DNA from 2 places in the Paenibacillus kribbensis genome. Region 1 is predicted to be linked to the other one. Evidence: a T-box and tRNA genes for the amino acid it is inferred to sense, from the RefSeq annotation. Region 1 holds a T-box; the other holds one or more tRNA genes.
The links. A T-box is a leader RNA that pairs with one kind of tRNA and senses whether it is charged. The one in region 1 lies ahead of ileS (isoleucine--tRNA ligase), so its partner is inferred to be a tRNA-Ile.
Positions count from the first base shown of each region.

Region 1 (3,385 bases):
ATGTCATCCACATAGGGCTTGTGCAGCTCAATGTCCGCTGGTACGTCGCCAATCGCACGTTCCCGCAATTCAGCAATACTGTGCGGTGCGAACTGTTCCCCAGTCTCCTCACACACCCAGATGTTCAGCGGTGTACCCCAATAACGGTCACGGCTGATGTTCCAATCCACCAGCTCCTCCAAAAACTTACCGAAGCGTCCTTCACGCACATGACCCGGATACCATTCAACTTCACTGTTGTTGGCAATCAGTTGATCCTTGATCGCGGTTGTTTTGATAAACCAGCTGTCCATAGCGTAATACAACAGCGGAGTATCACAACGCCAGCAGAACGGATAGCTATGCTCGTATTTTTCCTTGCTGTACAGCAAGCCTTTTTCAGACAGCATCTTAACAATATCCACATCACAGTCTTTTACAAAACGGCCTGCAAAGTCCGTAATTTCCTGAACATAGTTACCTTGGAGATCCACCACATTGATGAATCCAACGCCATTTTCGCGGCATACCCGGTAATCATCCTCACCATGCGCTGGAGCCATATGAACGATACCTGTACCGCTGGAGTCTGTTACGAATTTCGCCCCCAGAATCTGATTACCCTTCTCGACCTGGAAATACGTAAATGGCGGGGTATAAGTTTGACCAACCAGCTCTGAACCGGACAGCGTGCCAAGCACTTCATGATCGCCTTTAATTACGTCCTCAACCAGATTTTTAGCAACGATGTATACAGCGTCTTCCTGCTTCACACGAGCATATTCCAGATCAGGGTTGACGGCAAGTGCCACGTGGCTCGGTAAAGTCCAAGGTGTTGTCGTCCAAGCCAGTACGTATTCCCCACTGCTATGCAGCTTGAATTTGGCTGTGGCACTCAGGTCCTTTACATCTTTGTAGCCCTGTGCCACTTCATGAGAGCTCAGCGTTGTCTGACAATCCGGGCAATACGGACTCACACGATGACCACGATACAGCAATCCTTTTTCATGAATCGTCGCCAAAATGTTCCATACACTCTCGATATAGTTATTATCCAGTGTAATATACGGGTGATCGAGGTCTGTCCAGTATCCGATCGCTTCGGTCAGATCACGCCATTGCTGCTCGTACTCAAACACGCTTGCCTTACATTTTTTAATAAACTTTTCAACGCCGTATTCTTCAATTTCAGGTTTGTGGGAGATGCCTAGTTGCTTTTGCACACCCAGTTCTACCGGCAAGCCATGTGTGTCCCAACCGGCCTTGCGTACGACCCGGTATCCCTTCATTGTTTGGTAGCGGCCTACAAAATCCTTAATTACACGACCCAGCACGTGACCGATATGCGGTTTACCGTTGGCAGTTGGTGGACCTTCATAAAACACAAAATTTGGCTTACCCTCACGATTGGTGATGGATTTACGGAATGTGTCCTCCTCTTTCCATTTGTTCAGGATGCGCAGGTCGCGGGACCGTGCCTTTTCTTTTACATCCACTCTGTTCATCATGTCATTCTCCTTCTTTGCTCATCATTTTGATTGTTGTAGCGTTTCCTAAAAAAGCAACAAAAAAAGCCCCATCCCTGTAAAGGGACGAGACTGTGCTCGCGTTACCACCCTGATTCCGTGAACAAACCCTTTCATAAGAAACGGTACTTTCACGGCGCTCTAAGCCCTACACAACTACAGCAGGGCGCCATTGTAACGTATGGCAAACGATGATTGCTTACACACGCCGTAAAAAACAAGCGCTTCAGCTCACTTCTCCGGGAGGATCTTCGGTCATGTTCTGAACGTTGGCTTGCACCAAGTGGCCAACTCTCTGAGGAACAAAATCATGACGTACTCGTTCCCATCAACGAATTACACATGTTAAATTCATCGGTGTATTGAATCAGCAGTATCCCCGCTGACTTGAATAACAACCCTTAACCGATACACGGATAACGGTTTATATTCAGTATAGTATTTACAGTTATAGCCTGTTTACAGATAAAAGTCAACCCTGACAATGCCTAATAAGCGCTGTCAGAAATGACTATTAGTAAATTTCCTTCATTTCACGCTCGCGCTCCAGCACTTCACGTTCCCGGTTTTCAAGCGCTTCCCAGCCGTCCTGACTTAACAGGTCAAGCTGCGCCTCCACCAGTGTCCGAAAACGCGCCCGGTAAATCGAAGCCTGCTTCTTCAGTTCCTCAACCTCCAACGCGATTTTACGGGATTTAGCCAATGCCTCATTCACAATGCGATCGGCATTTTTCTCCGCTTCCTTCACGATCAGTTGAGATTCTTTCTTGGCGTTGTTGCGAACTTCATCTGCCGCTTCCTGCGCCACGATAATCGTCTTGCTCAGCGTATCTTCAATCGTCGCGAAATGGTCAAGCTTCTCCTGCACGTTCAGCAACTCAGTGCTCAGTTCTTTATTTTCACGTATAACAGCTTCATAATCCTTGATCACCTGGTCCAAAAATTCATTGACCTGATCCTCATCATAACCGCGAAGCCGGCGGGCAAATTCCTTATTATGTATATCCAATGGCGTTAATGGCATGCCGTCCACCTCCTATAAGATTGACAAAAAATACATGTTCCGCGTCACGACGCTCACTATCATCTATCGGTCATCATACCCCGATTTGTGAATACTGTACAGAGCAAAATCGTTCCAGCTCTACCCTTTAGCTTAATTTTTTCGACACAAAGCTCGTGAATCCTGCCTTGAGCTATACAAACTTACCGATTTTGACACGGAATCTTCCCTTTTTTGTCATCCCGTCTGTTTCGAGCACTTTGAATCGGCCAAATCCTTGCATGGAAATAACATCCCCGGCCTTAAGTGAAGTAGATGGATTCTCTTCCACTTTCCAATTGACCCTGCACCGTCCGGCCCGGATTGGAGTCAAAATTTTGCTTCGACTCAGCTTGTACACGTCACTGGCGATACCGTCCAGACGCAAAGAAGCCACCGTCAAATCCAACGGCTCCAATTCAGCTTCCTTTGTCCGCAGGCTTTCTGAAGGCAGCAGTTCTGTCCATACATGGACACGATGAACCTGCTGTAAGTGCAGCATAATGAAATCACTGATTTCTGAAGCTACCAATACATGACATCCATCATCCAGCACCTGAATATCACCGATTTTTCCACGCTTGATTCCAAGTCCCAGTATGGCCCCCAAATAATCACCGTGCTCCAATGTGCTAATTTTATGATCATCTGAGCTGATGGAAAGAACCCGAATCCCCATATCCTCATCGTCTAAATATGAATAATCGGGCGCAATCAGCGCCCGCTTTCGTTCCGAAGCCTCGTAGCCGCCATCTAACCTGATCGTGACCTTATCTTCCTTCGAAGATAGAGTCTCCAATATGTACAGTTGGCGCGGATCCAAAAAATCAGTCAGCTT
Region 1 covers NZ_CP020028.1:1,977,010-1,980,394, reverse strand. The annotation lists gene ileS (isoleucine--tRNA ligase) at 1-1,484, opposite strand, end outside; T-box leader at 1,565-1,846, opposite strand; gene B4V02_RS08795 (DivIVA domain-containing protein) at 2,020-2,529, opposite strand; gene B4V02_RS08790 (YlmH family RNA-binding protein) at 2,702-3,385, opposite strand, start outside.

Region 2 (3,385 bases), 2.6 Mb from region 1:
GCTGGACTGCATTCAAGTGAGAATGCCGGTATGAGTAACGAAAAGATCTGTGAGAATCAGATCCGCCGAAAGCCTAAGGGTTCCTGAGGAAGGTTCGTCCGCTCAGGGGAAGTCGGGACCTAAGGCGAGGCCGATAGGCGTAGTCGAAGGACAACAGGTCGAAATTCCTGTACCACCGTAATCCGTTATGAGCGATGGGGTGACGCAGTAGGGTAGTGACGCGGACTGATGGATGTCCGTCCAAGCAGTGAGGCTGGTGTGTAGGCAAATCCGCACATCGATAAGGCTGGGCTGTGATGGGGAGCGAAAATTGCAGTAGCGAAGGTCATGATCTCAGACTGCCAAGAAAAGCCTCTAGCCAGGAGAAGGTGCCCGTACCGTAAACCGACACAGGTAGGCGAGAAGAGAATTCTAAGGCGCGCGGAAGAACTCTCGTTAAGGAACTCGGCAAAATGACCCCGTAACTTCGGGAGAAGGGGTGCCTCGGTAGGGTGAATAGCCCGAGGGGGCCGCAGTGAAAAGGCCCAAGCGACTGTTTAGCAAAAACACAGGTCTGTGCGAAGCCGCAAGGCGAAGTATACGGGCTGACGCCTGCCCGGTGCTGGAAGGTTAAGGGGAGTGGTAAGCCTTCGGGCGAAGCTATGAACCGAAGCCCCAGTAAACGGCGGCCGTAACTATAACGGTCCTAAGGTAGCGAAATTCCTTGTCAGGTAAATTCTGACCCGCACGAATGGCGTAACGACTTGGGCGCTGTCTCAACGAGAGATCCGGTGAAATTTTAATACCTGTGAAGATGCAGGTTACCCGCGACAAGACGGAAAGACCCCATGGAGCTTTACTGCAGCTTGATATTGAATTTGGGTACGATCTGTACAGGATAGGTGGGAGCCGTTGAGCCTTGAGCGCCAGCTTGAGGGGAGGCATCCTTGGGATACCACCCTGATCGTATCTAGGTTCTAACTTGGTACCGTAAGCCGGTACGAGGACAGTGTCAGGTGGGCAGTTTGACTGGGGCGGTCGCCTCCTAAAGAGTAACGGAGGCGCCCCAAGGTTCCCTCAGAATGGTTGGAAATCATTCGAAGAGTGCAAAGGCAGAAGGGAGCTTGACTGCGAGACCTACAAGTCGAGCAGGGACGAAAGTCGGGCTTAGTGATCCGGTGGTACCGCATGGAAGGGCCATCGCTCAACGGATAAAAGCTACCCTGGGGATAACAGGCTTATCTCCCCCAAGAGTCCACATCGACGGGGAGGTTTGGCACCTCGATGTCGGCTCATCGCATCCTGGGGCTGAAGTAGGTCCCAAGGGTTGGGCTGTTCGCCCATTAAAGCGGTACGCGAGCTGGGTTCAGAACGTCGTGAGACAGTTCGGTCCCTATCTGTCGTGGGCGTAGGAAATTTGAGAGGAGCTGTCCTTAGTACGAGAGGACCGGGATGGACGTACCGCTGGTGTACCAGTTGTTTCGCCAGAAGCACAGCTGGGTAGCTATGTACGGAAGGGATAAGCGCTGAAAGCATCTAAGCGTGAAGCCCCCCTCAAGATGAGATTTCCCAATACGTAAGACCCCTTGAAGACGACGAGGTAGATAGGTTGGGGGTGGAAGTGCAGTAATGCATGGAGCTGACCAATACTAATCGGTCGAGGGCTTATCCTAAAGATAGGACGCAATGGAGTTTCGGATCCAGTTTTCAGGGTGTAACACCTTGAAGGTATGTACAAGTGCATACGAAAAGCGCATTGAAATTCATTCACACGATATGTGATGAATCAAGTTTCAATACGGAAGAATTTGCGAGGCAAATTCATGTTTGGTGGCGATAGCGGAGGGGTTCCACACGTACCCATCCCGAACACGACCGTTAAGCCCTCCAGCGCCGATGGTACTTGGACCGCAGGGTCCTGGGAGAGTAGGACGCCGCCAAGCGATATCCTTTAGAGGATAATAAAGCTGTAAATATTAGGGCCTTTAGCTCAGCTGGTTAGAGCGCACCCCTGATAAGGGTGAGGTCGGTGGTTCGAGTCCACTAAGGCCCACCATTTCTTAATTAATACAACATGATTGGGGCCATAGCTCAGCTGGGAGAGCGCCTGCCTTGCACGCAGGAGGTCAGCGGTTCGATCCCGCTTGGCTCCACCAATATTCCCTGATAGCTCAGTTGGTAGAGCACTCGACTGTTAATCGAGTTGTCACAGGTTCGAGTCCTGTTCGGGGAGCCATATTTTGAATATTTTTGACTTATATATATAAGGTGGCGGCGTAGCTCAGCTGGCTAGAGCGTACGGTTCATACCCGTGAGGTCGGGGGTTCGATCCCCTCTGCCGCTACTCGGAGAGATACCCAAGTGGCTATAAGGGGACCCTCTGCTAAGGGGTTAGACTGCGAAAGTGGTGCGAGGGTTCGAATCCCTCTCTCTCCGCCACACCTTTAAAAATTCAGAATTTATTTTGTAAGGCCCGTTGGTCAAGGGGTTAAGACACCTCCCTTTCACGGAGGTAACAGGGGTTCGAATCCCCTACGGGTCATAATATGGAGGCTTAGCTCAGCTGGGAGAGCATCTGCCTTACAAGCAGAGGGTCGGGGGTTCGATCCCCTCAGCCTCCACCATTAATAATTTTTAAAGAAATCCCTTTTACTATCGCGGGGTGGAGCAGTTCGGTAGCTCGTCGGGCTCATAACCCGAAGGTCGTAGGTTCAAATCCTGCCCCCGCAATTAATTTCCTGATGGAAATGCCTCTGGAACTGTGGTGTAGAGGCCTAACATGCCTGCCTGTCACGCAGGAGATCGCGGGTTCGAATCCCGTCAGTTCCGCCATTCTAATATGTATAATTTAGTAGTACAACATAATATGGCTCGGTAGCTCAGTCGGTAGAGCAGAGGACTGAAAATCCTCGTGTCGGCGGTTCGATTCCGTCCCGAGCCACCTTTCAAGTGGGAATGAGTAATGTGCCGGTGTAGCTCAATTGGTAGAGCAACTGACTTGTAATCAGTAGGTTGGGGGTTCAAGTCCTCTCGCCGGCACCATTTTGGAGGATTAGCGAAGTGGCCAAACGCATCAGACTGTAAATCTGCTCCCTTACGGGTTCGGTGGTTCGAATCCATCATCCTCCACCAGTCTTTTCTTAATCATATGGCGGTCGTGGCGAAGTGGTTAACGCACCGGACTGTGACTCCGGCATTCGTGGGTTCAAGCCCCATCGGCCGCCCTTTATTCTTATTAATGGGGATTAGCCAAGCGGTAAGGCAACGGACTTTGACTCCGTCATGCATAGGTTCAAATCCTATATCCCCAGCCATTAAGAGCCATTAGCTCAGTTGGTAGAGCACCTGACTTTTAATCAGGGTGTCGAAGGTTCGAGTCCTTCATGGCTCACCATTTATAATTATT
Region 2 covers NZ_CP020028.1:5,198,787-5,202,171, reverse strand. The annotation lists rRNA gene B4V02_RS23250 (23S ribosomal RNA) at 1-1,652, shown strand, start outside; rRNA gene rrf (5S ribosomal RNA) at 1,806-1,922, shown strand; tRNA gene B4V02_RS23240 (tRNA-Ile) at 1,959-2,035, shown strand; tRNA gene B4V02_RS23235 (tRNA-Ala) at 2,060-2,135, shown strand; tRNA gene B4V02_RS23230 (tRNA-Asn) at 2,140-2,215, shown strand; tRNA gene B4V02_RS23225 (tRNA-Met) at 2,250-2,323, shown strand; tRNA gene B4V02_RS23220 (tRNA-Ser) at 2,327-2,418, shown strand; tRNA gene B4V02_RS23215 (tRNA-Glu) at 2,450-2,521, shown strand; tRNA gene B4V02_RS23210 (tRNA-Val) at 2,528-2,603, shown strand; tRNA gene B4V02_RS23205 (tRNA-Met) at 2,636-2,709, shown strand; tRNA gene B4V02_RS23200 (tRNA-Asp) at 2,735-2,811, shown strand; tRNA gene B4V02_RS23195 (tRNA-Phe) at 2,848-2,920, shown strand; tRNA gene B4V02_RS23190 (tRNA-Thr) at 2,946-3,021, shown strand; tRNA gene B4V02_RS23185 (tRNA-Tyr) at 3,026-3,111, shown strand; tRNA gene B4V02_RS23180 (tRNA-His) at 3,131-3,203, shown strand; tRNA gene B4V02_RS23175 (tRNA-Gln) at 3,219-3,293, shown strand; tRNA gene B4V02_RS23170 (tRNA-Lys) at 3,298-3,373, shown strand.
Region 2: it encodes a tRNA-Ile, which carries the amino acid that the T-box ahead of ileS (isoleucine--tRNA ligase) is inferred to sense. The anticodon was not compared.